Regions from separate parts of the Kitasatospora sp. NPDC056273 genome, predicted to be linked through region 4. Evidence: riboswitches for the same ligand, from Rfam matches in the RefSeq annotation. Region 4 holds a riboswitch; each other region holds the start of a gene.
What was found. A riboswitch is a leader RNA that binds a small molecule or an ion and turns the genes downstream of it on or off. The one in region 4 is predicted to bind cobalamin.

Region 1: linked by a shared signal. The riboswitch ahead of ACFCY1_RS38260 (CoA-acylating methylmalonate-semialdehyde dehydrogenase) and the one ahead of ACFCY1_RS03010 (cobalamin biosynthesis protein) in region 4 are both predicted to bind cobalamin.
Region 2: linked by a shared signal. The riboswitch ahead of ACFCY1_RS18085 (ABC transporter substrate-binding protein) and the one ahead of ACFCY1_RS03010 (cobalamin biosynthesis protein) in region 4 are both predicted to bind cobalamin.
Region 3: linked by a shared signal. The riboswitch ahead of ACFCY1_RS34120 (ribonucleoside-diphosphate reductase subunit alpha) and the one ahead of ACFCY1_RS03010 (cobalamin biosynthesis protein) in region 4 are both predicted to bind cobalamin.

Annotation. Positions count from the first base shown of each region.
Region 1 is NZ_JBHJSJ010000078.1:25,224-32,734, reverse strand. Features, by position in the region: gene mmsB (3-hydroxyisobutyrate dehydrogenase) at 1-147, opposite strand, end outside; gene ACFCY1_RS38270 (enoyl-CoA hydratase/isomerase family protein) at 144-1,208, opposite strand; gene ACFCY1_RS38265 (acyl-CoA dehydrogenase family protein) at 1,208-2,350, opposite strand; gene ACFCY1_RS38260 (CoA-acylating methylmalonate-semialdehyde dehydrogenase) at 2,359-3,858, opposite strand; cobalamin riboswitch at 4,068-4,259, opposite strand; gene ACFCY1_RS38255 (alcohol dehydrogenase catalytic domain-containing protein) at 4,399-5,442, opposite strand; tRNA gene ACFCY1_RS38250 (tRNA-Cys) at 5,560-5,630, opposite strand; gene ACFCY1_RS38245 (hypothetical protein) at 5,837-6,649, shown strand; gene ACFCY1_RS38240 (polysaccharide deacetylase family protein) at 6,657-7,316, opposite strand.
Region 2 is NZ_JBHJSJ010000017.1:164,172-171,682, reverse strand. Features, by position in the region: gene ACFCY1_RS18095 (ABC transporter ATP-binding protein) at 1-405, opposite strand, end outside; gene ACFCY1_RS18090 (iron ABC transporter permease) at 402-1,481, opposite strand; gene ACFCY1_RS18085 (ABC transporter substrate-binding protein) at 1,478-2,347, opposite strand; cobalamin riboswitch at 2,577-2,783, opposite strand; gene ACFCY1_RS18080 (shikimate dehydrogenase family protein) at 2,896-3,765, opposite strand; gene ACFCY1_RS18075 (3-dehydroquinate synthase family protein) at 3,767-4,831, opposite strand; gene ACFCY1_RS18070 (ROK family protein) at 4,906-5,811, opposite strand; gene ACFCY1_RS18065 (type II 3-dehydroquinate dehydratase) at 5,973-6,413, opposite strand; gene ACFCY1_RS18060 (DegT/DnrJ/EryC1/StrS family aminotransferase) at 6,576-7,511, shown strand, end outside.
Region 3 is NZ_JBHJSJ010000057.1:4,096-11,606, forward strand. Features, by position in the region: gene ACFCY1_RS34100 (transcriptional regulator) at 1-47, opposite strand, end outside; gene ACFCY1_RS34105 (hypothetical protein) at 125-616, opposite strand; gene ACFCY1_RS34110 (SRPBCC family protein) at 776-1,249, shown strand; gene ACFCY1_RS34115 (ribonucleotide-diphosphate reductase subunit beta) at 1,323-2,318, opposite strand; gene ACFCY1_RS34120 (ribonucleoside-diphosphate reductase subunit alpha) at 2,339-4,750, opposite strand; cobalamin riboswitch at 4,943-5,077, opposite strand; gene ACFCY1_RS34125 (glycosyltransferase family 39 protein) at 5,150-6,841, opposite strand; gene ACFCY1_RS34130 (glycoside hydrolase family 26 protein) at 6,841-7,511, opposite strand, start outside.
Region 4 is NZ_JBHJSJ010000002.1:317,685-325,195, forward strand. Features, by position in the region: gene ACFCY1_RS03000 (putative cobaltochelatase) at 1-1,730, opposite strand, end outside; gene ACFCY1_RS03005 (cobyric acid synthase) at 1,831-3,345, opposite strand; gene ACFCY1_RS03010 (cobalamin biosynthesis protein) at 3,342-4,355, opposite strand; cobalamin riboswitch at 4,463-4,596, opposite strand; gene ACFCY1_RS03015 (alpha/beta hydrolase) at 4,909-6,015, shown strand; gene ACFCY1_RS03020 (hypothetical protein) at 6,683-7,511, shown strand, end outside.

The DNA of each region.
Region 1 (7,511 bases), on a different contig from region 4:
GGCCACGGCGACGCCGTTCCCGGCGGCGCGCTCCCGGGCGTCCGGGGCCAGGTCGTAGCCGGTCACCCGGTGTCCGGCCTTGACGAGGTTGGCGGCCATCGGGCCGCCCATGTTGCCGAGTCCGATGAATCCGATCGTGTGGGTCACCAGCGCTCCAGGGGTGTGGTGGTGGCGAGGCCGAGTTCACGCTCGCCGAGCGGGGCGAAGTAGCGGTCCACGGCGGCGGGTTCGACGGCGCTCAGGGTCGCCGGGCTCCACCGCGGGGTGCGGTCCTTGTCGATCACCTGGGCCCGGATGCCCTCGGCGAGGTCCGGCGTGGCGAGCGCCGCGCAGGAGGTGCGGTACTCCTGGTCGAGGACGGCCTCCAGCGGGCCGAGTGCCCGGGCCCGGCGCAGGGCCGCGAGCGTCGCCTTCACGGCGGTCGGGGAGTTGGCGGCGATCCGGTCGGCGGCCTTCTTGGCCTCGGGTTCGCCGCTCTCCCGCAGCCGGTCGAGGATCTCCTCCACGCTGCCGGCCGCGTAGCAGTGGTCGATCCATCCGCGCTGGCCGTCCAGCACGCCGGCCGGCGCGGGCCCAACGTTCCGTTCCAGGGCGTCGTGGACGGGCAGTTCGGCCAGGTCGTCCAGCAGTGCGGGCAGCCGCTCGGCGGGCACGAAGTGGTCGGCGAGCCCGCACAGCAGCGCGTCCCCGGCGCCGACGGATCCCGCGGTCAGGGCAAGGTGGGTGCCCGACTCCCCCGGCGCGAGGGCGAGCAGGTAGGTGCCGCCGACGTCGGGGACGAAGCCGATGCCGGCCTCCGGCAGGGCGACCCTGGTGGTCTCCGTGACGATCCGGACGCTGCCGTGGGCGGAGACGCCGACCCCGCCGCCCATCACGATGCCGTTCATCACGGCGACGTAGGGCTTCGGGTAGCGGGCGATCCGGGCGTTGAGGCGGTACTCGTCGCGCCAGAACTCCTCGACGGCACCCGGGTCGCCGCCGGTGGCGGCGCGGTGGATGGCGACGATGTCGCCGCCCGCGCAGAAGGCCCGCTCACCGGCGCCGGTGATCACGACGGTCTCCACGTCGCCGTCCCGCTCCCACCCGTCCAGTGCGGCGGAGATCCTCCGCACCATGCCGTGGGTGAGGGCGTTCAGGGCCGCCGGGCGGTTGAGGACGATCAGTCCCGCCCGGCCCTCGCGCTGGACGAGGACCTCATCCGTACCCATCACGCGGCCCCGGTCAGGCCGCGGGCGACGATGACGCGCATGATCTCGTTGGTCCCTTCCAGGATCTGGTGCACCCGCAGGTCGCGGACGATCTTCTCGATGCCGTACTCGGCCAGGTAGCCGTAGCCGCCGTGGAGTTGGAGCGCCTGGTTGGCCACCTCGAAGCCGGTGTCGGTGGCGTGGCGCTTGGCCATCGCGCACAGCTCCGGCGCCCGGGGGTCGCCCCGGTCCAGGGCGGCGGCAGCCCGCCAGAGCAGCGAGCGGGCCGCCTCCAGCTCCGTGGCCATGTCGGCGAGCCGGAACCGCAGCGCCTGGGCGTGCAGCAGCGCGGCCCCGAACGCCTCCCGGTCGGCCAGGTGCCGGGTGGCCCGCTCCAGGGCGTCCTGCGCGCCGCCGACGGAGCAGGCGGCGATGCCGAGCCGGCCGCCGTTCAGCCCGTTCATGGCGATCCGGAAGCCCTCGCCCTCCCCGCCGAGCAGGCGGTCGGCGGGGAGCCGGACGCCGTCCAGCAGCACCTGCCGGGTCGGCTGGGCGTTCCAGCCCATCTTCTTCTCGTTCGGTCCGAAGGAGACGCCCGGGTCGTCCCGCTCCACCAGGAACGCGGAGACGCCCCGGGCCCCCGGTCCGCCGGTGCGGGCCATCACCACGTACACCTGCGAGGTCCCGGCGCCCGAGACGAACTGCTTGACACCGTCCAGGACCCAGTGGTCCCCGTGCCGGCGGGCCCGGGTGGCCAGCGCGGCGGCGTCCGAGCCCGCGCCCGGCTCGGTGAGGCAGTAGCTGCCGAGCAGCTCCGTCGAGCAGAGCCCGGGCAGCAGCCGGGCGCGCTGGGCGGGGCTGCCGTAGCGGTCGATCATCCAGGCGACCATGTTGTGGATCGACAGGTAGCCGGCGATGGACGGGCAGCCGGTCGCCAGCGCCTCGAAGACGAGCACGCCGTCCTGGCGGCCGAGTTCCGAGCCGCCCGACTCCTCCCGCACGTAGACGCCGCCGAGGCCCAGGTCGGCGGCCTTGCGCAGGACGTCGACCGGGAAGTGCTTGGCCTGGTCCCACGCGACGGCGTGCGGGGCGAGGTGCTCGCGGGCGAAGTCCCGGGTGGTCGCGACGATGGCGAGCTGGTCGTCGGTCAGATGGGTGTGCACGGCGCGCCTCAGCCCATCGTCGGGATGGTGAAGCTCGCGCCCTCCTTGGCCCCGGAGGGCCAGCGCGAGGTGACGGTGCGGGTGCGGGTGTAGAAGCGGATCGAGTCCGGCCCGTGCTGGTTGAGGTCGCCGAACGCGGAGCGCTTCCAGCCGCCGAAGGTGTGGTAGGCGATCGGCACCGGGATCGGCACGTTGACCCCGACCATGCCGGTGTTCACCCGCCGGGCGAAGTCCCGGGCGGTGTCGCCGTCCCGGGTGTAGATGGCCACCCCGTTGCCGAACTCGTGCTCGCTGGGCAGCCGCAGCGCCTCCTCGTAGTCGGCGGCACGCACCACGGTGAGCACCGGCCCGAAGATCTCCTCCCGGTAGATCCGCATGCCGGGCGTGACCCGGTCGAACAGCGAGGCGCCGAGGAAGTAGCCGTCCTCGTGCCCCGCCAGCCGGAAGTCCCGTCCGTCGACGACGAGTTCGGCGCCCTCCTCGATCCCGAGGTCCAGGTAGCCGCACACCCGCGCCAGCGCGTCGGCGCCGACCAGCGGGCCGAAGTCCGCCGCCGGGTCGTCCGAGCGCCCGACCTTGAGCGCGCCGATCCGCTCGACCAGCTTCGCCACCAGGGCGTCCGCCGTCGCCTCCCCCACCGGGACGGCCACCGAGATGGCCATGCAGCGCTCCCCGGCCGAGCCGTACCCGGCACCGATCAGCGCGTCCGCCGCCTGGTCGAGGTCGGCGTCCGGCATCACGATCAGGTGGTTCTTGGCACCGCCGAAGCACTGCGCCCGCTTCCCGTGCGCGGCGGCGGTGGCGTACACGTACTGGGCGACCGGCGTGGAGCCGACGAAGCCGAGCGCCTGGACGCGCGGGTCCTCCAGCAAGGTGTCCACGGCCTCCTTGTCGCCGTTGACGACGTTGAGCACGCCCGGCGGCAGCCCGGCCTCCAGGAACAGCTCGGCCAGCCGCAGCGGCACCGAGGGGTCGCGCTCCGAGGGCTTGAGCACGAAGGCGTTCCCGCAGGCCAGCGCGGGCGCGGCCTTCCAGAGCGGGATCATCGCCGGGAAGTTGAACGGCGTGATGCCCGCGACCACGCCGAGCGGCTGGCGCATCGAGTACACGTCAATGCCCGTCCCGGCGTTGTCGCTGAACTCGCCCTTCAGCAGGTGCGGGATTCCGGCGGCGAACTCCACGACCTCCAGGCCGCGTTGGATGTCGCCGTGGGCGTCGGCCACGGTCTTGCCGTGCTCGGCGGAGAGCAGCCGGGCCAGCTCGTCCTTCTCCTGCTCGACGAGCTGGAGGAAGCGCAGCAGGACGCGGGCCCGCCGCTGCGGGTTCCAGGCGGCCCACGCGGGCTGGGCCTGCTCGGCGTCGGCGATCACCGCCTCGACCTCGGCGCGGCTCGCCAGGGGCACCCGGGCCTGCACCCGGCCGGTGTTGGGGTCGTACACGTCGCCGAAGCGGCCGGAGGTGCCGGCGGTGGGCTTGCCGGCGATGAAGTGGGTCAGTTCTCGGACCATCGGTTCCTACTCTCGACAGGGGTGGGGAGAGGAGGAATGGAGGCCGCCGCCGGTCGGCGGGCGCACGGTGGTGCGCCCCTCGGCACGGGCGTACGGCGGTGTGACGGTACGTCAGGACGCGGGCGCCCCGGCGGTCGTCGGCACGGGACAGCCAGGCGCGGTGGAACGGAAGCAGCCCGGAGCCATGTGTGTCGTCTCCATCCTCGTGGAAAACACGAACCACCCGCGGCCGGTATCCTGACTCCCGGATCACCGCACGCCCTCAGGCCTTCCCGGCTGGCTGCCAGTGGCCGTCATCTGCGAGGACGGACTCCCCGGTCACAGTGGCGGGACCGTGCCGGACTCACACCGGCTTCCCTGACACCGCGGACCTGCCGTCGACCATATAGTTGGACGTCCTAGTAAGTCCAGGGGTACGCGCCCGCGCCGCGCCGCCGGAGGGCCGCTCACCCCCGTCCACCTGCCCGGACACGCCGGGAGCCGACCCCGAGGGACCGGCTCCGAGGGCCGACTCCGAGGGCCGACTCCGATGACCGCCGCTCAGCGGCCGGTGGTGACGACCATCCGGAAGCGGGCCCGGTTGGCCGCCATCTTCTCCACCGCCGCCGCGGTCCGCTCCAGCGGCACCTCCTCGACCCAGGCCCGCACCCCCGTCTGCGCCGCGAAGCGCAGCGTGTCCTGGGTGTCGACCGCGATGCCCGAGGAGTGCGCGTAGACCTTCCGGTCGCCCTGGATCAGCTGCAGGGCGCTCAGCTCCAGCGGCTCCGCCGGGAGTCCGACCATGACGAGCTCGCCCCGACGGGTGATCCCGTCGATCGTCGCCACCACGGCGGGCGCGTTGGTGACGGTGGACAGGACCACCTTCGCGCCCCCCAACTGCCGCAGGGCCTCGGCGACATCGCCCGCGGTGCTGTCGATGTAGTGGGCGGCGCCGAGCCGAAGCGCGAGCGGCCCCTTCTCCTGGCCGCGGGCGATGGCGACGGTGCGGAAGCCCATCTTCTCGGCGAACTGGACGCCCAGGTGGCCGAGTCCGCCGATCCCCAGGATGGCGACGGTGTCCCCGGGCCGTGCGGCGGAGCGGCGCAGGGCGTTGAAGACCGTCACCCCCGCGCAGGCCAGCGGCGCCGCCTCGACCGCGGTGAGCTCGTCCGGGACCGCCGCCAGGGCCACGGCCGGGACGACGACGGAGTCGGCGAACCCGCCCGGATAGGCGACGCCGGGGATCTCGACCCGCGCGCAGTGCAGGCCGTCGCCCGCCCGGCACGCGTCGCAGTGCCCGCAGCTGCCGCCGTACCAGCCGACCGCGACCCGGTCGCCGACCCGCCAGCCCTCCACACCCTCGCCGAGGGCGTCGACGCGGCCGGCGATCTCGTGCCCCGGGGTGATCGGGAAGGTGCTGCCGGGCAGCAGGCCGCCGGCGATGAGCAGGTCGGAGTGGCAGACCCCGCACGCCTCCACGGTGATCCGCACGGCTCCCGGACCGGGTTCCCGCGAGGGGACCTCGACCAGCTCGGGGGCCGCACCCGGCCCCGCGACCTGGACGGCGCGCAGCGCGGCGGCCGAGCCGCTGGGGGAGGTGGTCATGAGCGATCCCTTCGCCGGGTGATGTGCCCCGGAGCCCCAGGTGACCGCACCGCTCGTCCTGTTCCGGGCGCGCCTTTCGAGACGGATCGAAATGTCTCGAAAGAACTCGGAAGTAAAAGGTGGAGATAGGAATCGAACCCATCTGAACGGCCCTGCAAGCCGCCGCCTAGCCACTCGGCCACTCCACCCCGACAACGATGGAAACATTACACGCACATGAACACGGACCCTGACCAGAATTCCCCGGGAACGGCGATGTTTCACCCCATGGGACTCTTAGTGCGTCTAGTGTTATTTCTTTCGACATGGCGCCGGTAGGGTCCGACGAGCCAGCGCGTAAAAGACCGGGTGCGCTAGCCTGTGCCGATATCTCCGACCCGATGGGATTTCACTGATGGCCGTTGAGGAATCACGGTTCACCCATACCGCGGAGCCGCTCTGCGGAACCGCCGCGAACCGGTGCCAGTACAAGAACCTGCCCCTGCGCGACCTTCCCCCACTCGGCGTCGTGCGCCGCGCCAGGATCGCCCGCGAGGGCCTGCGCGAGCGCCGCGCCGACGTTCCGGCGCCCGGCCGGCCCTCCCGGTTCGCCGAGGGGGACTGGGTCCGGGTGAAGGACGAGGCCGCGGTGCGCGCCACCCTCGACGACAAGGACCGCCACCGCGGCCTGTGGTTCACCGGCAGCCAGTGGTCGTTCTGCGGCGGCGTCTACCAGGTCGAGCGCATCGTGCGCCGCATGATCGACGACCACTACCGGGTGCGTCGCCTGTCGGGCACCGTCGCCCTGGCCGGCGCCACCTGCCACGGCGCCGACGGCGCCCAGGGCTGCGGGCTGGACTGCGCCCTGCTGTTCCGCGACGAATGGCTGGAGCCCGCGCCCGCGCCGGTCCCCGCCCCCCGTCCCGTCGCCCTGTGGGCGACCGTGCGCGGCCTCGCGGAGATCCGCGCGACCCTCGACCCCGACGGGCGCCTGCACGGCGTCCCCTTCCAGCCGGGGATGGAGCACCACACCGGCACCCGTCACAGCGCCCTCGAACTGCGCCACCGGTCCCTCGCCTGGTGGCAACACCCCACCGGGGGACGCTGGTTCATCCTCGACGGCCTGCGCTGCGGTGGCGAGCCGCTCGCCACCGGCTGCGACCGGCGGTGCGCCCTGCTCTGGCACGAGTCCTGGCTGCACCTGGAGCCGGCCGCCACCGCCCCCTGAGCGACCGTCAGCGCAGCCAGCGGTCGCGCACCAGCTTCGCGGTCAGGTGCAGCGGCCCGTCCCGATCGCCGACGTAACATCGGGGAAGCGCGAACTCCCCGCCGTGGACACCGGGGCTGACCGCGCACCCGTACCCGTACCCGGTGTGCGCCACCGCCTCCACGGCGGCGTCGTCGAGCGAACCGTACGGGTAGCAGAACCCCTCGACCGACCGGCCCGTGAGGTCCTCCAGCACGTGGCGGCTGTCGGCGACCTGGGCCGCCAATTCCTGCGCCCCCAGGCCCGCCAGCCGCCGGTGCGTCAGCCCGTGCGAGCCGATCTCCACCCCCTCGGCGGCGGCCTCGCGGACCTGGGCCGCCGTCATCAGCGGCTTGCGCGGGCCCTGCTCGTCCCAGTCGTTGTACCCGCCGAGCCGGCCGGCCACCACGTAGACCGTCGCCGTGAAGTCGTACTCCGCCAGTGCGGGCAGGGCCTCCTCCACGAAGTCGCGGTATCCGTCGTCGAAGCTGAGCCCCACCTTTCCCGCGGCGGTTCCGTTCCGGTGGGAACGCATCAGCTCGCCCACCGACACCCCGCGCAGTCCGCGCGCGGACAGCCAGCGCAGCTGGCGGCGGAATCGCGCGGGGTCGACGGTGATCAGATAGGGATCCTCGGTCGCCGACGTCACCGAGTGGTACATCAACGTCCACGGGAGACGCGCCGCATCCAGGTCGGGCGCGCTTTCCGAACTATTGCGTGGTCGAACGAGTCGCATGTTCCGCTCCTGCCGTCCAGTGGCCCCGTCCGTTCAGGTGGCCCTCGGAGAAATTGCATTCTGGCAGCGTCGGGCCCGGCTTCCATTCGCGCCAGGCGACTCCGTACC
Region 2 (7,511 bases), on a different contig from region 4:
CGCGGCGACGGCGTCGGCGACCACGGACCGCTCGTGGGCGTCGGCGGCGGTGTCCGTCGGCACGGGCCAGCGGCCGCGGTGCGGCGTGCGTCCGAGCTCGATGACCTGACGGACCGGCAGCGACAGCCGGGTGTCCGCCTGCTGCTCCATGAAGGCCACCCGTCGTGCCCGCCGGCGGGCCGTGAGCGCGTGGAGGTCCTCGCCGTCCAGCAGGACCCGGCCCGCGCTCGGCCGGGTCAGTCCGGCGACCGCGCGCAGCAGGGTGGTCTTCCCGGCGCCGTTGGGCCCGAGCAGGCCCGTGATCCGGCCGGGGCGGAAGGCGATCGAGACCGCGTCCAGCAGGGTGGCTCCGCCGACGCGGACACCGAGTCCCTCCGCGCGCAGCCCGACAGGCGTCGTCGTCACTGCGCCCTCCCGTCGGCCCGCCCCTGGCGCCACAGCAGCCAGGCGAAGAACGGCGCTCCGAGCCCGGCCGTGACGACGCCGACGGGGATCTCCCGGTCGGGGAGGACCGAGCGCGCCACGACGTCGCTGCCCACCAGGAGGGACGCGCCGACCAGCGCCGACACGGGCAGCAGGAGGGCGTGGCGCGGGCCGCAGACGAGGCGGACCACGTGCGGGACGACCAGGCCGAGGAACCCGATGACGCCGGTGTTGGCGACCAGGCACGCGGTCACCAGCGCGGCGGTGGCGACGAGGACCCAGCGGGTGCGCTCGACGTGGACGCCGAGGGAGCGGGCGGCGGTCTCGCCGAAGGCGAAGGCGTCCAGGTCGCGGGCCGAGGAGGCCAGGACCGTGACACCCACCAGCGCGACCGCCAGCAGGAAGACGGCGGTGGGCCACCGCACGCCGGCGACCGAGCCCAGCGTCCACTCCATGACACCGCGCGCCGCGTCGCGGTCCCCGAGGACCATCACCACGAACGAGGTGTAGGCCCCGCACATCTGGCCGACCGCGATGCCGGCGAGCACGGTCCGGGCGGTGGGCAGCGACCGGGTTCGGGCGCCGGCCAGGGCCAGGACGACGGCGGCGGCGAGCAGGGCGCCGGCGAAGGCCGCCGTCGCCACCGCGCCGGTGCCCACGGCGCCGGTCACGCCGACGCCGAGGACGATCACGGTGACCGCGCCGGCGGCGGCTCCGTCCGAGATCCCGAGCAGGAAGGGATCGGCCAGGTCGTTCCCGGTCAGCGTCTGCAGCACCGCGCCGCAGACCGCGAGGCCGGCGCCGGTGGCGGCCGCTCCCAGCACCCGGGGCAGCCGCAGCTGCCAGACGATCTGGTCGTCCAGCAGCGTCACAGGCGGGTCGCCCAGCCCGAGACGGCGCGCCACGACCTCGATCACCGTTCCGACCGACTCGTGCTGCGAGCCCACGGCCAGGCCGAGGAGCAGGGTGCTCAGGAGCAGGGCCGCGGCGACGGCCAGGGCCGCCGTCGCGCGGCCCGGACCAGCGGGCCGCACGACGGGGTGGGGCGCGGTGGTCATGAAGCCGGGTGCAGTCGGCCCAGCCCGTCGGACACCCGGGCGGCACCGTCGGCGAGCAGCACGCCGGGGGTCGACTCGGAGAACGGCACCGTCACGAAGGCCTTGCGCTGCACGGCGGTGAGCTTGCTCAGGACCGGGTCGTTCTCCAGGTAGTCGATCTTGGACTGGGCGGTGTCCCAGTCGGCGTCCGCGACCACGATGGCGTCCGGGTCCGCCGCGACGACCTTCTCCCAGCTCACGTTCTGCCAGCTGCCGGGCAGGTCCCCGAAGACGTTGCGGGCGCCCACGGCGTCGAGCACGAGTTGGGGGCCGCCCTGGCCGGTGCCGACGTACGGCGTCTTGGTGTCCGAGTCGAACCACAGGACCTTCAGGCCCTTGCCCGCGGCCGTCGCCGTGAACTGCGCCAGCTGCTGCTCCTGCTGCCGCTGGATCGCGGCGGCCCGCTCCGGGACGCCGAAGACCTTGGCGACGTCGTTCAGCTCGCCCCACGCCGCCTGCCAGGTCGTCGGCGGCACCTGGTTCTTGTCCGAGCAGCCGAACGGGGACAGGTACGACGGGACGCCCTGGCCGCGCAGCTCCTCCCGGGTGCCCGCGACCTTGTCGGTGAACGCGCTGGAGTAGGAGGCGTACAGGAAGTCGGGACGGGCCGCGAGGAGGTTCTCCTTCGTCGGGTACTTCTTGGAGAGCACCGGGACGGAGTCGTAGGCGGCCTTCCACTTCTCCGGGACGGAGTCGTCGAGGTAGGCGGTACCGGCCATGCGGGACTCCAGCCCGAGGGCCAGGGCCACCTCGGTGGCACCCTGGTTGAGCGTCACCAGCCGCTCGGGCGGCGCGCCGACCGTCACGGTGGTCCCGCAGTTGTCCACGCTGACCGGCGCGGCGCTTCCGGTCGCCCCGCCGGACGCGACGGGCGCGGGGGCGCCCGCGCAGCCTCCGACCACACCGACGAACAGCAGGGCCGTGACGGCCCGGCCGACGCGTGTCGGACCTGTGGGACGTACGGGACGTATGGAGCGCGCGGAGCGCATGGAACGTATGGATCGGACCGGATGCGGGTACGGCTGACCGCTGGGCACGTGTTCTCCAAAACCCTCGTGGAACATGTCGCGCCGTGGCCGGTCTCCTGGCTTCCGCATCAACACGCCGCGACCGACCTTCCCGAGCGGCTCTCCCAGCCCGCCCAGTGGCCCTGACCGCTGGCGAAAGCCGGTCAGCGAGGGCCGCGGAACTCCGCGGCAACAGTGGCGAGGGCCGCACCGGACTCAGACCGGTTTCCCGAACACCACGGCGATGGCACGGTATCAGGCGTGGTCAGGTCGGTGGCGACCGGCCGGTGGGATGATCGTTTGGATCCTTTGCGGGGATGGGGGGAGGGAGCGGCCACGGGGTCGGCCGGCTCCGGAGGCACGGGGGATCACCCCGGAAGGCGAAAGAAGGAGCGGTAGAGCGGCAGTTGCTCGGCGAGCATGTGGATGCCGGGGTGGGTGGCGAGGCCGAGGGCGGCGGCGGTGCGCAGCAGCGGGGTCTCGGCGGGCGTCATGATGATGTCGGCGACCAGCGCGCCGGGCGCCAGTGGGGCCGGGTCGAAGGGGAGCGGGTCGGCCGGGTCCAGGCCCAGCGGGGTGGCGTTGACCGCGAGGTCGACGCCGGCGGGCGGGCGCGGGGCGGCGGCCACGCGGCCGGGCCAGCGGGTGCCGAGCCGCTCCAGCAGGGCGTCCACCCGGCCCCCGTCGGGATCGGTGACGGTGAGTGCGGCGGCCCCTTCGGCGAGCAGGGCGGCGGCGATGGCGAGCCCCGCGCCTCCGGCGCCGGCCAGTGCCACCCGCAGCCCGGCCGGGTGGTGCCCGGCGGCGGCCAGGCCCCGGACGAACCCGGCGCCGTCGAAGTTGTCGCCGTACCAGCGGCCGTCCGGCTCGCGGCGCAGCGCGTTGGTGCTGCCCAACAGGGCGGCGGCGTCGCTGAGTTCGTCGGCGTGCCCGCACATCGCCAGCTTGTGCGGGACGGTGACCAGCAGCCCGTCCAGGTTGGCGACGGCCTTCAGCCCGCGGACGACCTCGTCCAGCCGGTCCGCCGGGGCGTGCACGGGGACGAGCACGGCGTCCACGCCGCTCGCCGCGAACAGCGGGTTGAGCAGGGCGGGCGCCTTGGCCTGTGCGACCGGGTCGCCGAGCACCGCGAACAGCCGGGTGCGGCCGGAGATCGGCGGGCGGGCGGCCGGCGCGTCGGGTGTCGGCGCGTCGGGGGTCGGCAGGTCGGGGGTCGGCAGGTCGGGGTGAAGGGACATCTCAGGCCTCCCCTGCGGCGGCGCGCGGCATGGCGTCCAGCGTGCGGGCGACCAGCGGCTCGGGGACGTCGCTGACGAGTTCGGCGCCGCGCGGGCCGTCCAGGACGAAGGAGAGCCCGTCGACGGCCTTCTTGTCCAGCCGCATGAGGGCGATCAGCGCCCCGGTGCCGACCTCCGGCGGCAGTGCGGTCGGCAGCCCGTAGTGGGCGACCACCTCGTGGTGCTCGGCGACCCGCTCGGGGCCGATCCGGCCGAGCGCCCCCGCCAGCCAGCCGGCGAAGACCGTGCCGACGCCGACCGCCTCGCCGTGGCGCAGCCGGAAGTCGGTGGCGCGTTCCAGCGCGTGGCCCAGGGTGTGGCCGTAGTTGAGGATGTGCCGCAGCCCGGTGTCGCGCTCGTCGGCGGCCACCACGGCGGCCTTGCGGGCGACGCTCGCGGCGATCTGCTCGGGCAGGGGCAGGTGGCGGAGGTCCCCGGCGCCGATGAAGTGGCAGCGGGCGATCTCCCCGTAGCCGTTGACGCGTTCGCGCGGCGGGAGGGTGTCGAGGTAGTCGGTGTCGCAGAGCACGGCGGACGGCTGCCAGTACGCGCCCACCAGGTTCTTGCCCTCCGGGAGGTTCACCGCCGTCTTGCCGCCGACGCTCGCGTCGACCTGGGCCAGCAGCGAGGTGGGCAGGTGCACCACGGGCACGCCCCGGTGGTACAGCGCGGCGGCGAGCCCGACCGCGTCGGTGGTGGTGCCGCCGCCGCAGGAGACCACGGCGTCCGCCCGGCCCAGGCCGAACGCGGTGAAGCGGCTGCACAGTTCGGCCACCCAGGCGAGGGACTTGCCCTCCTCGCCGTCCTTCGCCTCCACCACCAGGGTGTCGAGGCCGGTGTCGGGCAGCCACTCGGCGGGCCGGGCGCTGACCACCGCGACCCGGCGGGCGCCGATCCCCGCGAGCACCCCGGCCAGCCGGTGGCGGGCGCCGGGGCCGATCAGCACCGGGTAGCCGCGCTCACCCAGCTCCACGTCGATGCGCCGCAGCCCGCCGTCCGTGCGGACGAGGGTTTCTGTCGTGGTCAACTCGGCTCCCAGGGCTGGTCGGTGAGATGGTGTGCGGTGCGGTGTCGCTCGATGGGGGTGTGGCCGGGTGCGCTTCAGGCAGCGGGCTGCAGCCGCGCCAGCGCGAGGGCGCCGTGCAGCGAGGACAGCCCGCCGAGCACGGCCGTCCGGATCGCGGGGGCCGGGCCGCCGGGGCGGGCCAGCGCGGCGGCGTGCGCCTCCACCCGCGCCGTGAAGCCGGGCAGCCCGTCGGCGAACCCGCCGCCCAGCACGGTCAGTTCGGGGTGGAACAGCTCGCCGAGCGACACGGCCGCGGCCGCCAGCGCGGCGCAGGTCTCCTCGACGGCCTCCACCGCCCACGGCGCGCCCTCGGCCAGCCCGGACCGCAGCTCCGGGTACTCGACCGGCGCGCCGCGCAGCAGTTCCGCGCGCCGCAGGGTCGCGGGACCGGAGGCGGTGGCCTGCAGGCAGCCGCGCCGCCCGCAGTCGCAGACCGGGCCCCGGCGGTCGACGATCAGGTGGCCCGCCTCGCAGGAGCCGCGCCCCTGGCCCGGCAGCGGCGCGCCCCCGTGCACGACACCGCCGCCGACGCCCGTCCCGACACCCAGGTAGACCACGTGCCCGGACCCGGCGTGCACCGCCTCGGCGAGCGCGGCGAGGTCACCGTCGTCCGCCCAGGCCAGGGCGGCGGCGGGGAAGAGCCGCCGCAGCGCCGGGACGAGGTCGAAGCCGCGCCAGTCGGGGCGGCCGGGCCAGGCGAGCACCCGGCCGTCCGGGCCGAGGGTCGCGGGCACGGCCACCCCGACCGCCGCGAAGTCGCCCTCCCAGCGCTCGCGCAGGTCGGCGACCGTGCCGGCCAGCGCCGTCCAGTCGGCGTAGGCGCCGGCCACCCGGGCACCGGGCCAGCGCAGCACGGCCTCCTCGGTGCGGACCGGCCCGCCGGGCGGGCCGTCCTCGGCGCGCAGCGCCACCTTGGTGCCGCCGATGTCGATGCCGAGCACGCCCCGGGCGGCCGTCGGGGCCTGAGCCGTCGGGGCCTGCGGCGTTGGGCCCTGAGCCGCGGGGCCCTGAGCCGTCGGAGCCTGAACCGCGGGACCCGGCGCCGCCGCGGCCCGCGTCGTCGTCGTGGTGCCCCCTGCCGGGGCGCCCGTCGCGAAGCCCATCAGGACGCCGGGACCTTCGCCAGCAGCGCCTGCGCGGCGAGCCGGTAGCCGAGCGCGCCGAGCCCGACGATCACGCCCGAGGCGATCGGCGCCAGTACCGACTCGTGCCGGAAGGACTCGCGCGCCCAGACGTTGGACAGGTGCACCTCGACGAACGGCCGCGGGTAGGCGGCGAGCGCGTCGCGCAGGCCCCAGCCGGCGATCATCAGCGCGCCCGGGTTGACGATCGCCCCGACGGAGCCGTCCCAGGCGTCCTGCACCGCCTCGATCAGCTGGCCCTCGGACTCGCGCTGGACGGAGACCACCTTCCAGCCCCGGCCGGCCACCTCGGCGGCGACCGCGGCCTCGATGTCGGCCAGGGTGTCGGTGCCGTAGACCTCCGGCTCGCGGCGGCCGAGAATCCCGAGATTGGGGCCGTTCAGCAATAGCAGTTCGCTCATATTCCGGTTATAGCAGCGAATTCCCCGGACGAACCCGGAGCGGGTTGCCGAACTGCAGGACAAGGGCTTTGTAGGGGGGTGCGTAGGGGAGATGACGGGCCGGATTTCCTGGGTTAGCGTCCCGTTCCACGGTCCCCCCGACAGGAAAGGCTGCGCGGAATCATGAGTGCCCAAGGACGTCCGGCCCCGGAGTTCCCGGTCTGGCCCCAGTACGACGATGCCGAGCGCGAAGGACTGCTCAGGGCCCTGGAGCAGGGCCAGTGGTGGCGGATGGGCGGCAAGGAGGTCGACACCTTCGAGCAGGAGTTCGCCGACTACCACGGCGCCGCCAAGGCGCTCGCCGTCACCAACGGCACCCACGCGCTGGAGATCGCCCTCCAGCTGCTCGGTGTCGGCCCGGGCACCGAGGTCATCGTGCCCGCGTTCACGTTCATCTCCTCCTCCCAGGCCGCCCAGCGGCTCGGCGCCACCGCGGTGCCGGTCGACATCGACCTCGACACCTACAACCTGAGCCCCGAGGCGGCCGCCGCCGCGATCACGCCGCGGACCCGGGCGATCATGCCCGTCCACATCGCCGGCCAGATCGCCGACCTGGACGCCCTCGACAAGCTCGCCGCCGACTCGGGCGTCTCGATCGTGCAGGACGCCGCGCACGCCCACGGCGCCCGCTGGCGCGGCCGCCGGGTCGGCGAGCTGGGCTCGATCGCCGCGTTCAGCTTCCAGAACGGCAAGCTGATGACGGCCGGCGAGGGCGGCGCCGTCACCTTCCCGGAGACCGCCCAGTACGACGAGGCGTTCCTGCGGCACAGCTGCGGCCGCCCGCCGACGGACCGGAAGTACTACCACCAGACCTCCGGCTCCAACTTCCGGCTCAACGAGTTCTCCGCGAGCGTGCTGCGCGCCCAGCTCGCCCGCCTGGACGGCCAGATCAGCGTCCGCGAGGAGCGCGCCAAGCTGCTCAAGAGCCTGCTGACGGAGATCCCCGGCGTGGTGCCGCAGGGCCACGACGAGCGGGCCGACCGCGTGCCGCACTACATGGCGATGTTCCGGGTGCCCGGCCTTGGCGAGGACCGGCGCAACGCCCTGGTCGACGACCTG
Region 3 (7,511 bases), on a different contig from region 4:
ACCGTGCGCGGCGCGGGTCGGTACGGCGCGGCGTTGTCTGCGGACACGGGAGACCTCGGTTCTCGATCACGGGGCCCGGGGCTGGGGCCGTCCGGTCAATGTGCCACATCCGGCACGCGGGAGATCAGGCGCCTTCCCAGGGGTAGCCGTGGCGGCGGAAGGCCGAGGCGATGGCCGCCTTCCCGCCCTCGACGTCGTCGTCGAAGAGGACCCGGCCGACCGGCGACTCGATCCGCACCTTGCCGCCGTGGCGGAAGACGCCGCCGACCTGGTCCCGGGTGATCACCCGGCTGTCGTCGCCCTCGACGACGGTGATGCTCTCGTCCGAGATGCGCAGCGTGGCGGCGTGGTAGGTGACGAACATCCCGACCACGAGCCCGACGGCGGCGAGCGCCACCGGTCGGCCGATCACCATGGCCGGGGAGGTGAACGAGCCCAGGAAGCGCACGGTGTCCGCGTAGGGGATCGGGTGCCGGGCGGCGAACTGGAGCAGCCACGGGACGGCGAAGCCGAGGCCGGCGCCGACCGCGCCGCAGAAGGCCCAGATGACCACCTTGGTGTCGAGGGGCATCCGGAGCTCGGTCACGGCGGACTGGGCGCCGGTATATTTCGTCATGCGTACGACCGTAGCAGATTCGATAGATTTGGGGGTGTGGCCGGAGGCGCTCCGGGACGGGGCGGCGGCCCCGGTGTCACGTTTCCGACGGCTCCCCGGTCCATCTGTCGGGCGCGGTGGCCGCAGTCCGCGCCGCCGACCGAGAGAGGGGACATGACCATGGAGACCCTGACCGTCCGACGCGTCATCGCCGCACCGATCGAGGACGTGTTCGACTGGTGCGCCACCACCACCAACTACACCCGCTCCCCGCTCATTCTCCGGGCCCGCCTGGCCCGGCCGGGCGCCGGTGCGCCGTACGGCGTGGGGGCGGTACGGGTGCACACCTGGGCGATCGGCTGGTTCCGCGAGCGGGTCACCGCGTACAACCGGCCGTACGGCTTCGACTACACGGTCGAGCGCAGCCTGCCGCCGTCCCGGCACGAACTCGGCCGGATGACCTTCACCGAGGTCCCCGGCGGGACGGAGGTCGCGTGGACGACCACCTTCCAGGTCCGGCTGCCCTTCGGCGCGGCCCTCACCCGGGCCCTGGCCAAGCCGGTCATCGCCCACACCTTCGGCCGCATCCTCGCCGCCGCCGACGCCGACCTCACCGCCGGCCGCCGGCGGGCCGGGAACGGCGACGCCGGGTGACGGCGGCGGGCAACGACAGAGGTGCCCCGCACGGCCGAGCCGTGCGGGGCACCTCTGGTGTTTCGTGTGCTTCTTAGAAGTCGTCGTCGAAGGCGACGGAGCCCTCGACGGCGACCTGGTACGCCGAGACGCGGCGCTCGAAGAAGTTGGTCAGCTCCTGGACGTTCTGGAGCTCCATGAAGCCGAACGGGTTCGTCGACCCGTAGCGGATCGGCAGGCCCAGGCGGGCCAGGCGCTGGTCCGCCACGGCCTGCAGGTACTCGCGCATCGAGGCGGTGTTCATGCCGGGCAGGCCGTCACCGCACAGGTCCTGGGCGAACTGGAGCTCGGCCTCGACGGCCTCCTCCAGCATCTCCGTGACCTGCTTGGCCATCTCGTCGTCGAAGAGGTCGGGCTCCTCCTCGCGGACGGTGTCGACCACCGACATCGCGAAGTCCATGTGCATGGACTCGTCGCGGAACACCCAGTTGGTGCCCGTGGCCAGGCCGTGCAGCAGGCCGCGCGAACGGAACCAGTACACGTAGGCGAAGGCGCCGTAGAAGAACAGGCCCTCCACACAAGCCGCGAAGCAGATCAGGTTCAGGAGGAACGCGCGGCGGTCCTCCTTGGTCTGCAGCGAGTCGATGTGGTCGACCGCGTTCATGTACTTGAAGCAGAACTGCGCCTTCTGGCGGATGGAGGGGATGTTCTCCACCGCGGCGAAGGCCGCGTTGCGGTCCTCCGGGTCGGGCAGGTAGGTGTCCAGCAGCGTCAGGTAGAACTGGACGTGCACGGCCTCTTCGAACAGCTGCCGCGAGAGGTACAGGCGCGCCTCGGGCGAGTTGATGTGCTTGTAGAGGCTCAGCACCACGTTGTTGGAGACGATCGAGTCGCCCGTCGCGAAGAACGCGACCAGCCGGCCGATGAGGTGGCGCTCGCCCTCGCTGAGCTTCGCCAGGTCGGCGACGTCGGAGTGCAGGTCCACCTCCTCGACGGTCCAGGTGTTCTTGATCGCGTCCCGGTACCGGTCGTAGAACGACGGGTAGCGCATCGGGCGCAGGGTCAGCTCGAAGCCGGGGTCGAGCAGCATCTTGCGGTCTTCGGGGGTGGTCACTGGCAGGCCTCGCAGGACTCGGGGTTCTCCAGGGAGCAGGCGATGGCGGCTTCCTGCTCCGGGGTGAGGGAGGGGGTGTTCACGGGCACCGGTGCCGGCGCGGCGGCACGGGCGGTGCCGGACGCGGCCTGGGCGATGCGGGTGGCCGGGCGCGAACGCAGGTAGTAGGTGGTCTTCAGACCGACCTTCCACGCGTAGGCGTACATCGAGCTGAGCTTGCCGATGGTCGGCGCCGCCATGAACAGGTTCAGGGACTGGCTCTGGTCCAGGTACGGCATGCGGGCCGCGGCCAGGTCGATCAGCGCGCGCTGCGGCAGCTCCCAGGCCGTCCGGTACAGCGAACGGACCCCGGCGGGCAGCCAGTTCAGGTCCTGGACGGAGCCGTTGGCGTCGCGCAGGGCGTCGCGGGTCTGCTGGTCCCAGACGCCGAGCTCCTTGAGCTCGCGCACCAGGTACGGGTTGACCTGGAGGAACTCGCCGGACAGCGTCTCGCGCTTGAACAGGTTGGACACCTGCGGCTCGATGCACTCGTACACGCCGGCGATGGACGCGATGGTCGCGGTCGGCGCGATGGCCAGCAGCAGCGAGTTGCGCAGGCCGGTCTCGGCGATCCGGGCGCGCAGCGCCGTCCAGCGGTCGGCCCACTGCGGGGCGGCCGTCGGGAAGTGGTCGATGTGCAGCTCGCCGCGGGCGGCGCGGGTCTCGCCGTACGCCTCGTGGCGGCCGAGCTGCTCGGCCAGGTCGGCGGAGCGCTCGTACGCGGTGAGCATGATGCGCTCGGCGATCAGCGTGGACAGGCGGGCGGCCTCGGCGGAGTCGAAGTCGATCCGCAGCTTGAAGAAGACGTCCTGGAGGCCCATCACGCCGAGGCCGACCGGCCGCCAGCGGGAGTTGGAGGTGCCGGCCTCGGTGGTCGGGTAGAAGTTGATGTCCACCACGCGGTCGAGGAACGTCACGGCCGTGCGGACGGTGGCGTCGAGGCGCTCCCAGTCCATGGCGCCGAGCAGGTCGTCGACGGTGGCACCGGGGGCCACGTGGGCGCCGAGGTTGACCGAGCCGAGGTTGCAGACGGCGGTCTCGGAGTCGTCCGTGACCTCCAGGATCTCCGTGCACAGGTTGGAGGAGTGCACGGTGCGGCCCGGCAGGGCGGTCTGGTTGGCGGCGCGGTTGGAGGCGTCCTTGAAGGTCATCCAGCCGTTGCCGGTCTGCGCCAGGGTGCGCATCATGCGGGCGTACAGGGTCTGCGCCGGGATGGTGCGGACGGCCTTGCCGGCCAGCTCGGCCTTGCGGTAGGCCTCGTCGAAGTCGGCGCCCCACAGGTCGACCAGCTCCGGCACGTCGGCCGGGGAGAACAGCGACCAGTCCTGGTTGGCGTTGACCCGGCGCATGAACTCGTCCGGGATCCAGTGCGCCAGGTTGAGGTTGTGGGTGCGGCGGGCCTCTTCGCCGGTGTTGTCGCGGAGCTCCAGGAACTCCTCGATGTCGGCGTGCCAGGTCTCCAGGTAGACGCAGGCCGCGCCCTTGCGGCGGCCGCCCTGGTTGACGGCGGCGACCGAGGAGTCGAGGGTGCGCAGGAACGGCACGATGCCGTTGGACTTGCCGTTGGTGCCGCGGATCAGGCTGCCGCGCGAGCGGATGCGCGAGTAGGACAGGCCGATGCCGCCGGCGTGCTTGGACAGGCGGGCGATCTGCGCGTAGCGGTTGTAGATCGAGTCCAGGTTGTCCAGCGGCGAGTCGAGCAGGTAGCAGCTCGACATCTGCGGGTGCCGGGTGCCGGAGTTGAACAGCGTCGGCGAGGAGGTCAGGTACTCCAGGCGGCTCATCAGGCCGTACAGCTCGGCCACCTCGCGCACCGACTGCTCGGAGTCGCCGACCGCCAGGCCGCAGGCGACGCGGAGCAGGAAGTGCTGCGGGGTCTCGATCACCTTGCGGGTGATCGGGTGGCGCAGCAGGTAGCGGGACTGCACGGTGCGCAGGCCGAAGTACTCGAAGCGGTCGTCGCCGGCGGTGTCGATCAGCGCGTCCAGGGCGGCGGCGTGCTTGGCGACGAAGTCCGCGGTGGTGTCGCCGATCAGGCCCTCGGTGTGGCCGACGGCGATCGAGGCGGAGAAGGACACCGAGCCCTGGCTGTTCGCCTCGTCGACGATCTCCAGCGCGAGCAGGCGGGCGGCCAGCTTCGAGTACTGGGGGTCCTCGGCGATCATCGACGCGGCGGCGTCCACGGCCAGCCCGCGCAGCTCGGCGAAGTCCGAGCCGGCGTGGCGGCCGCGCAGCGCGGCGGCGGCGACATGGCCGGGGTCGACCTCGGTGAGGTCGGTGCTGCGGTCGGTGAGCAGCCGCAGCAGCGCGCCCCCGGGGTCGGAGACCGTCGGGTCGGTGAAGGCGGTACCGGAGCCCTGGGCGGGCAGGGTGGCTGAGGCAGCGGTGGTCAAGGCGCTCTCTCCTGGCGGCGATCGGCGGCGGTGCTCGGGGGGCCACCGGGCCGATCTGGGCAGGGGAGCACGGCGCGAACGCAAAAAAGCGTCGCGCGAGGTGACTCCCCGGCCCGCCCGCGAGGCCCGGAGGGGTACTGCTGGTGCCGGCGCGGCCTCTGCGGGAGGGCCGTGGCGCACGCCGTCGGCAGGTACTCGGACTCGCGGGGTGCGGCTGCTGGAGCCGCCCGCTCACCGCTGCGGGGCAGTCCCGGATTCGCACCGGGTTCCCCTGCATCGACAGCAGAAGCGAGCATACATGTTGTGCCGCCGGACTGCGGCGGCACCATATGTTGTGCCTGTCGTGTCGCGGATGTGCGTGGGCCGGGCGGCCGGTCAGTGCTTCAGATAGACCTTGTACGTGCTCGAATCGCCGGTCGGCGAGGTGAATTGGGCGACCAGCCGGTAGTGTCCGGCGGCGCCCAGGGCCTCGCCCAGGGCCCGGTCGGTGGCCCTCGGCGCGGTGCTGTCGAGGACGACCATGGTGAACCAGCCGTCCCGGATCGCGGCGACGCTGCCGTCGTCGCCGTGGTGCTCGACGCCGGCCCCGTCGCGGTAGTCGGTGCCGGCGCGCGCGGAGACCCACTGCTCGGGCTTGGAGACGCCGCCGAGGTAGTACTCGGCGAGTCCGTCGACCTCGGTGAGGTAGCGGCCCTGGGGCTCCGTGTGGACCCGCAGGACGGCCAGCAGGCGGCCGGAGTCGGGCCCGTTCTGGTAGCGCAGCGCGGACTGTTCCAGGCCGAGGGCGAGCAGGGCGACCCAGACCAGGATGCCGAGCTGGGGGTGGCGGAAGTGGGCGCCGACCAGCCGGGTCAGGCCGACCCCGGCGAGCGGGGCGGCCAGCAGCATGCCGTAGCCGAGGTGGCGGAACAGCGCGCCGGAGGTGCCGGTCCACAGGTGGGCGGCGGGGACCAGCAGGGCGGTGGCGGTCAGGACGGCCCCGAGCAGGGCGCGCCGGCCCCGGGTGGTGGGGAGGGGCTCCTTCTCCGGCGCGTCGTGCTCGGGCATCTGTTCGCGGCGCGCGTAGGCGATGGTGCCGGCCACCGCGAGGACGGTGAACAGGCCGGCCCACTGGAGCGTGCCGAGCAGGACCGAGCCGGCCGAGCCGGGGGCGTTGCCGCGCGAGGGCGACCACCCGGCGACCTTGCCGAGGGTGCCGTACGGGAGCAGCAGGACGAGGGTGCCGAGGGCCGTCAGCAGTGAGCGCAGGGCGGCCGGGCCCACCCGGTGGTACGGCCGGGCGCAGGCGAAGGCGAGGGCCACCAGGGCGGGGACGGCGAAGGCCGCGGAGTAGGCCGTGGCGCAGGCCAGCGCCGTGGGCGGGGCGGCGAGCAGGGCCAGGGCCGGATGGCGGCCGGCGGTGAACACCGTGGTCCAGGCCGCGAGGGCGACCAGCAGGACGGCGAGGGACTCGGGCGCGGCGTAGAAGCCGACCACCACGGTGGACTGGAGGACGGCGTACCCGGCGATGGCGCAGATGGCGACCCGCTCGTTGAACAGCCGCCGGGTCAGCGAGTACAGCAGGACCGTGGTGAGCAGCGCGAAGCCGAGGCTGAGCAGCCGGGTGCCCCAGATGCCGTTGGCGTCGGCGGCGGCGCCGGCCAGCGGCGGGTAGAGCCAGGGCGAGCCGTGCACCCGGTCGACCAGGTCGGTGGTGACGGGGTTGCCGTGCAGCAGGTGGGCCAGCTGCTGGCGGCCGGCGACCATGGCGGCGGCCTCGTCGGGGTGCGCGGCGGCCAGCAGGCGCAGCGAGAGGGCGGCCTGGACGGTGAGGACGGCGCCCAGCAGGCCGCGGGCGATCCACCGGCGCCGGGGGCTGGTGCCCGGGTCCCAGCCGATCGCGGGGACCCGCGGGATGGTGTAGGGGGCCAGCTCGACGCCGTCGGGGTTGTCGACCGATACGACAGGGCGGGGCCCGTCGGGGCTGTCCACCGCCACGGCGCCGGGCCCGTCCGGGTCCGGCTCGGCGGCCGGGTCGTGGGCGGAGCGGCCGTGCGGGACGGGGGAGAACTCGGACTCAGTGCTCATCAGGGGTTCCGGATGTCGAAGCCGTAACGGGGGTCGGACACGCGCTGCTTGAACGCGGCGAGGGTGTCCGGCACGGCCTCGACCCGCCAGTCCGCCCGCTTGACGATGTTGAACCAGACGAAGCCGACGATGTCGTCGTGCGCCTCCAGCCCGGAGAACAGCTGGTCGATGTCCGCGTGCTGGCGCTTGCCCTGCTCGGAGGCGGTCTCGCTGATGAAGAAGGGCTTCTGGGAGAAGCCGCGGATCTCGGCCATGGTCGGGCCGTAGAGCGCGTCGAAGGTCTTGGGCCCGGTCTTGGTGAAGTAGCCGGTCATGCCGGCCCAGTCGACGTAGGTGTCGCCGGGGTAGTACGGCTCCAGGCGGGTGTTGGGCGCGGGGTCGGTGATGTTGGGGCTCCAGACCCAGATCACGTTGGTGGCGCCGGCCTGGTCGAAGAGGTCGTGGACGTGGCGCCAGGCGGCCACGAAGTCCTCGGGGGTGGCGGCCTGACGGCCCCACGGGTACCAGTCGCCGTTCATCTCGTGGGCGATGCTGACGGCGATCGGCAGGTTGAACCTGGCCACGGCCTTGGCGACGCCGCGCACGTAGTCGTCGGTGTCGCCGGCCGCGATCGAGGCGAGCGAGCGGTCGTGCGGCTCCCAGGCCATGAAGGGCAGCGCCCCGGCGTCGT
Region 4 (7,511 bases):
CGGGCCGCGCCGACCTCCACCGAGGAGGTGGGCGGCAGTGCCAGCTCGGCGCCCGAGCCCCGGAAGGTGATCATGCCGATCTTGTCGCGGCGCTGGTAGGCGTCCATCAGCAGCGACAGCACCGCGCCCTTGACGGCGGTCATCCGCTGCCGGGCGGCCATCGAGCCGGAGGCGTCCACCACGAACAGCACCAGGTTGGACTCCCGTCCCTGGCGCACCTGTTCGCGGAAGTCGTCCTTGTGCACCACCAGCGCCCGCCCGCTGCGCCCGCGCGCGGCCTGGTGCGGCGCGGCGGCCTGGAGGGTCGCGGTCAGGTGCAGTCGGGCGAGCGCGCCCTGCGGGCGGCGGGCGCGGATGGTGTGCCCGCCGGTGGTCTCGGCGGGGGAGCGGCGGCCCTGGGCGCCGTGCCCGGTGCCCTTCACGGTGAACAGCCGCGTCCGGTACGGGTCGCCGGCTGCGACCGGCGCCGACTCCCGTGTAGGGGCCGGGTGTTGGGCCGGTACGGGCGGCTGCGCGGGTGCCTCGGGGCCATCGGAGGCGGGGTCCTCGGGGGAGGGCGCCTCGGGCGCCTCGGGGCCGCCGTCGGACGGCTCGGGCGCGCCGCCGCCGTCGGGGCCGCCCCCGTCCGGGCCGCCCTCCGGCCCGTCGCCGTCGTCGCTGCCGCCACCGTCGCCGTCCGGGCCGGGCCCGTCGTCCTCGGGCTCCGGCTCCTCCTGCTGGGCGTGCTCCTCCAGCGTCCGGTCCAGCTGCTCCTCGTCCAGCCCGGGCGCGTCGAAGGGGTTGCGGCGACGGCGGTGCGGCAGTGCCAGCTGGGCGGCCTTGCGGACGTCCTCCTCCAGCACCTCGGTGCGCCCGTCCCAGGCGGCCAGCGCGACGGCGGTGCGGGCCATCACGATGTCCGCGCGCAGCCCGTCCACCTCGAACGCGGCGCACACGGCGGTGATCTGACGCAGCGCCACATCGGTCAGCTCGACCTTGGGCAGCAACTCCCGTGCGGCGGTGATGCGTTCGGCGAGCGCCCGCTCCTCCTCGGCGAACCGCGCGGCGAATCCGGTCGGGTCCGCGTCGTACCCGAGCCGGCGGCGGACCACCTCGGCGCGCTCGGCCGGGTCCCGGGTGGCGGCGATCTCGACGGTCAGCCCGAACCGGTCGAGCAGCTGCGGCCGCAGCTCGCCCTCCTCCGGGTTCATGGTGCCGACCAGCAGGAACCGGGCCGCGTGCCGCACCGACACGCCCTCGCGCTCGACGTACGAGCGGCCCATCGCGGCGGCGTCCAGCAGCAGGTCCACCACGTGGTCCTGGAGCAGGTTCACCTCGTCGATGTAGAGCACGCCGCGGTGCGCCCGGGCGAGCAGTCCGGGCTCGTAGGCCTTGACGCCCTCGGCCAGCGCCCGCTCCAGGTCGAGCGAGCCGACGATCCGGTCCTCGGCCACGCCGACCGGCAACTCCACCAGCTGGGAGGGCCGTTCGGAGGAGGACGGGGAGTCGTGCGGCCCGTCCGGGCACTGCGGGTCGGGCGCGGCCGGGTCGCAGGCGAAGCGGCAGTCGTCCACGGTGGCGATGGACGGCAGCAGGCCGGCCAGCGCGCGCACCATGGTCGACTTCGCGGTGCCCTTCTCGCCGCGCACCAGCACGCCGCCCACGGCCGGGGAGACCGCGTTCAGCAGCAGTCCGAGCCGCAGGTCGGCCATGCCGACGATCGCGGTGAACGGATAGCGGACGTCACTCATGCCGTACCCCAGTCCTGTCGTGCCTGACTCTGTGATCGTGCCCGGCCCTGCTGCCCCGCCCGGTTCGGCGGTCCTGCCCAGCCCTGCGTCCGTGTCCGGCTCATGCGTCACTCCCAGGGGCCCCGGGCGGGAGGAACGGCAGCGATCCGGCCGCCGGCACCCCGCCCTCGATCAGCTTCCACAGCGCGTCGGTGTCCGCGTGCTCCTCGATCAGGTCGCCCAGCCGGTCCAGCCGGGCCTCGCGCGCCGCGGCGAAGGAGGTGTCCGGCGCCGGGACGAACGCCCGGCCGGACAACTCGGCGACCTCGCGCAGGAGTTCGCGGCGGAACCCGTCGTTCTCCAGCGCGCCGTGCCAGGTCGTGCCCCAGACCGGGCCGACCCGGCAGCCGTCCAGGAAGGGACTGCCCCCCTCCACGGTCACCACCCCGTGGTGGATCTCGTAGCCCTCGACCCGCTGCCCGAACGCCTCGCCGACCGGCCGCGCCAGCACCTTCTCGACGCCGAACCGCACCCGCGTCGGCAGCAGGCCGAGGCCGTCGACGGCGCCCGCCTTCGACTCGACCTCGTCCACGATCGAGTGCGCCAGCATCTGGTAGCCGCCGCAGACCCCGAGGACCGGCAGTCCGGCCGCCACCCGCGCTTTCAGGGCCGGCTCCAGGCCGCGCTCGCGCAGCCAGGCGAGGTCCGCGACGGTGGCCCGGGTACCGGGCAGCACCACCAGGTCGGCGTCGGCCAGCTCCTCCGGCCTGGTCGCCCAGCGGACCAGCACGCCCGGCTCCTGCGCGAGCGCGTCCATGTCGGTGAAGTTGGACAGCCGGGGGAAGCGCACCACGGCCACCCGCAGCACGTCCGCGCCGAGCGGCCCGGGCCCGTCCGCCCGGTCCGCCACGGTGGACAGGTCCAGCGAGTCCTCGGCGTCCAGCCAGAGCCCGGGCAGCATCGGCAGCGTGCCCAGCACCGGACGGCCGGTCAGCTCGTGCAGCATCTCCAGCCCGGGCGCCAGCAGCCGCGCGTCGCCGCGGAACTTGTTGACGAACCAGCCCGCCACGTGCCGCTGGTCCTCCGCCGACAGCAGCGCCAGCGTCCCGTACATCGCCGCGAAGACCCCGCCGCGGTCGATGTCCCCGACCACCACCACCGGCAGGGCGGCGGCCGTGGCCAGGCCCATGTTGGCGATGTCGCGGTCGCGCAGGTTGATCTCGGCGGGCGATCCCGCGCCCTCGCAGACCACCACGTCGTAGCGGCCGCGCAGGTCGGCCAGGCACTCCAGGGCGCGCTCCAGCAGGACGGGCTTGCGCTCGCGGTAGTCCAGCGCGCCGACCTCGGCCACCGGCCGGCCGAGCAGCACCACCTGGCTGCGGCCGTCCGCGCCCGGCTTGAGCAGCACCGGGTTCATCGCCGCCTCCGGCTCCACCCGGGCGGCCTGCGCCTGCATCGCCTGGGCGCGGCCGATCTCGGCGCCGTCGGCGGTGACGAAGGAGTTGAGCGACATGTTCTGCGCCTTGAACGGCGCGACCCGTACGCCCTGGCGGGCGAGCCACCGGCAGATCCCGGCCGTCACCACGCTCTTGCCCGCGTCCGAGGTCGTCCCCGCGACCAGCAGTGCGTTGCTCATGCCCGTCCCCTCTTCTTCAGCAGTGCCCGCAGCAGGACGTGCCCCGCGACCGTCGTACCCAGCGCCAGTGCGCCCACCCGCCGGGAGAGCGCGCAGGCCCGCTCGATGTCGTCCACCGTCACCGGCCGCAGCTCCGCGCCCAGGACGGGCCGGTGCTCCACCCGCTCGCCGTACCGCAGCGTGCCGCCCAGTCGGACGCCCACCGCGCCGGCGAACGCCGATTCGGCCTGGCCCGCGTTCGGGCTCGGGTGCGCGGAGCCGTCGCGCCGCCAGACCCGCCAGGCGGTCCGGGGCTCGGGGGCGGCGGCCACCGTCAGCAGCGCCGTCAGCCGGGCGCCCGGCCAGCCCGCCACGTCGTCCAGCCGGGCCGAGGCCCAGCCGAACCGGGCGTAGCGGGGCGAGCGGTGGCCGACCATGGCGTCCAGGGTGTTCACGGCGCGGAAGGCCAGCAGGCCGGGGGTGCCGGCCAGGGCGCCCCAGGTCAGCGCGTTCACCACGGCGTCGGCGGTGTTCTCGGCCACCGACTCGACCACCGCCCGGGCGATCTGCTGCCCGTCCAGCGCGCTCGGGTCCCGCCCGCACAGGTGCGGCAGCCGCTCCCGGGCGGCGGCGAGGTCGCCGGCGGCCAGCGAGCGGCCGATGGTGCGGGCCTCCCGGGTCAGCGAGGTGCCGCCGAGCACCGTCCAGGTCGCGGCCGCCGCCAGCGCCGCCCGGCCCAGCGGGCGCCGGCCCACCGTACGGTCCAGGGCGAACGCGCCCGCCGCGACCGCGCCCACGCACAGCGCGGTGTACCCGGCCCCGGCGGCGCGGTCGTCGCGCCACAGCCGCCGCTCCAGCCGGGTCGCGGCGCTGCCGAAGAAGGCCACCGGGTGGCCCCGGCGGGGGTCGGCGAAGCGGGCGTCGGCGGCGTAGCCCGCGGCGGCGCCGAGTGCGAACACGGCGGCGCGGGCCAGCGGGCGCGAGGCTCGGGTCAGCGGGCGCGGAGCGGGGGAAGGCGCGCGCGGGGTCATCGGCCGCACGGCGGAGGGCAGCTCGGAGTCCGGCCGGGCGGGGCAGCCTGCATCGCGTGCGTGTCCTCACTCAGGGTCCGCGCCCTGGATCGACGTGACGGCGGCGAGAGTCTCCTGGCTTCCGGGTCGAACGCACCCCCGGAGCCTTCCAGCGGCCGTCGACGGCCCGCCGTGGCGATGTTCCGAGCGTGCTCCCCGGTGACAGTGGCGGGACCGCGCCGGACTTCCACCGGCTTCCTCTCCATGCCTCCGTTTGGCCCCAGGATCCCATCACGGGCCCGAACCGGGAGTCAACCGAGGTCACGGAGGGGTTGGTCACACGGGGACGCCGCTGACGCCCGGTCGGATCGCCCGGCGCGGCCCCGCCCCGACCCCCGCCACCGGCACCCCCTGAGTACCGCCCTGAGCACCCCGGGAGCGCCCGCCGGGTGACCCGGACGGCCCAGCCCGGTGGCCGGTCGGGCGGAGCGCCGGTGAACTGGGGCTCGAACACCGTCCGGTCCGTGAAGAACGTCCGTGAACAACGTCCGTGAACAACAGAGCGGGGAGCGAGATGCGTTGGGGAACCGCCGCCGTCGTGGCGGCCGCCGCGGTGGGGGCCGCCGTGCTGGTGGTCGGCCGCCGGGCCTCCGAGCGGATGGTCCGTCCGGTGACCGCCGTCCAGGAGTCCGGGCCGGTCCAGGTCCGCGCCCTCGCCGCCGGCCGGGTCACCTTCACCCGCGGCCCCGCGAGCCTGCGCCCCGGCCGCTGGGCGGTGGAGTGGGCGGACGGCGGGCACGCGGTCGTCGAGGAGGTGCTGCACGCCGACGAACAGGGCGTCACCCGCCGACTGGTCCGCGCCGACCGGGGCACCCTCGTCCCCGGCACCGAGGTCCGCTTCACCCCGCGGGTCCACCTCGGCGACCCCACCGAGGCGCTCGGCCTCGCCTTCGCCGACACCACCGCCGACGGCGAGCTCGGCGCCCTCCCCGCCTGGCGGCTCGACGGCAAGCGCGGCACCTGGGTGATCCTGGTGCACGGCCCCGGCGACGACCGCCGGCAGACCCTCCCGGTGCTCCCCGTCCTCGACCGGCTCGGCCTGCCCGCCCTCGCCGTCACCCACCGCGGCGACCGGGGCGCCCCCGCCTCCCCGGACGGGCTCAGCCACTTCGGCGAGACCGAGTGGCGCGACATCGAGGCGGCGGTACGGCTGGCGCTCGACAGCGGCGCGGGCAAGGTGATCCTGTACGGCTGGTCCGTCGGCGCGACCATCGTGCTGCAGACCGTGGCCCGCTCCGCCTGGTCGCACGCCGTCCGCGGCCTGATCCTCGACTCGCCCGTGCTCGACCTGCCCGCCTCCGCCCGCCGGGACGCCGCCCGGGCCGGCTTCCAGGGCGTCGCCGCCGAGCTCGGCGCCCTCGCCGCCGAGGGCCGCACCGGGGTCGACCTCGCCGACTTCGGCCGCATCGCCGACGGCACCGACCTGCGGGTGCCGACCCTCCTCCTGCACAGCCCCGAGGACCGGATCGCGCCCTTCGGCACCGCCGAGAAGCTGGCCGCCGCCCGCCGCGACGTGGTGAGCCTCCAGCCCTTCCCCGGTGCCGACCACGCCACCCTCTGGAACACCGCCCCCGACCGCTACACCGAACTCCTCCGCCGCTGGCTCACCCCGCTCCTCTAGGGGCTCAACCACCCCCCCTGTGCGCGAGGGCGTTTTCGGCTGGTCCCCGCCGCTTTTCCCGGTGCGATTCCCCCCGTCCGAGAATGAACGTTCCTCCCATTCCTCCGGGCCCGCGTGAAAAGTCGGCCCGGCCGACTTCCGGTGCGGCTCGATCCCGATCACGCCGCCCACCATCCGTCCGGATTCGGGCTGGACAGTCCTGCCGGGCGTCGCCGGGCCGAAACGCCCCCGTACGGGCCCCTCGGCTGTCAGGAGCAATATTTGGCCCGGCCCCTTACCCCCCACCCGTACGCACGGTGACCGCCCGAGCATTCCGGGCAACCGGCCCGCCCTCTGTGGCATGGGCAGGTCACACGTTTCCGGCCAGGCGGTTTGCCGTTGTTGCCCGATCTTGCGGAGGTGCCACCGGCGGTCGCCCGGTCGTACGGACAACCGGATGTGACAGAAGGCCGGTACAAGGGGAAGACTGCTCGACGTGACGTCTCGGAACCCGCGCGACCGTGATGCCCCGCTCCCGCCGACGATCGGTACCGGTGCGACGGTGACCCGTCTCCCCGGAACGGCCCAACGGCCCGCCGGTGGCAGGCCGGGCGGGGCGGGAGTCCCCCGTAACGCAGTACCCCGGCGACGAGGGCCCGCTCCGGCTCCCGGGCGGGGCAGGGTTCCCGTGCCGGAGGGCTTTCCGGCACCCTCCGAGCTGGCGCCGCTGGCCCGCCGGATGCTGGTGGACGCCGTCCGGGTCGCCCGCTGGGCCGGTGAGCTGGCCGAGGTCGACAAGCGCGGCGAGCTGCTCCCGGACGACGCCCGCGCGGCGGGCCGGGCCCTGGCCATGACGGTCGGTGCCGCCGCCAAGGCCTGGGGGCAGGCGCTGCTGGTGGGCCTGGTGGAGGCCCGGGACGGCGGAGCCGGCCCCGGCTGGCGCCTGCACGCCTGGGAGCACGACGACGAGGCCGTGGTGCGCGGCTGGTCGGCGCTGTTCGACGCCTGGACCCTGCTCGCCCCGGTGCCGCCCGCGGCGCTGCGCGGCGTCTTCGCCGTCCTGGCCGGGCAGGCCGTGGACCAGGCCCCGCAGCTGCTCTCCTTCCTGCACCTGGTGGACGGTCCGGTCGCCGAGAGCGAGCTGCTGGAGCTGCTGCGCCGCGGCCTGGACGAGCGCCGGGTCGGCACCGGCCTCGGCGGACCCGGCCTGTCGCCGGTGCCGCACGCGGCCTCGGCCGTCTCCGCCGTCCGCGGCACCTGCCGCGCGCCGCAGATCGACACCCCGGCCGCGCCCTCGGACGTGGCCGCCGTCCTGGACTGGATGCTGGACGGCCTGGCGGCCGTCGGCGCCCTGGTGCGCAGGAACGACGCCGCGGAGCTGTCGCCGCTCGGCCACTGGGCGGTGCGGGCGAAGCTGGAGGAGATCTGCACGGTCGCGCAGACCGCGGCCGGGCACATCGAGCAGAGCGCCTTCGAGCTGCTGAACGCCTGCGCGGACTACTCGCCGGGCCCGGCCC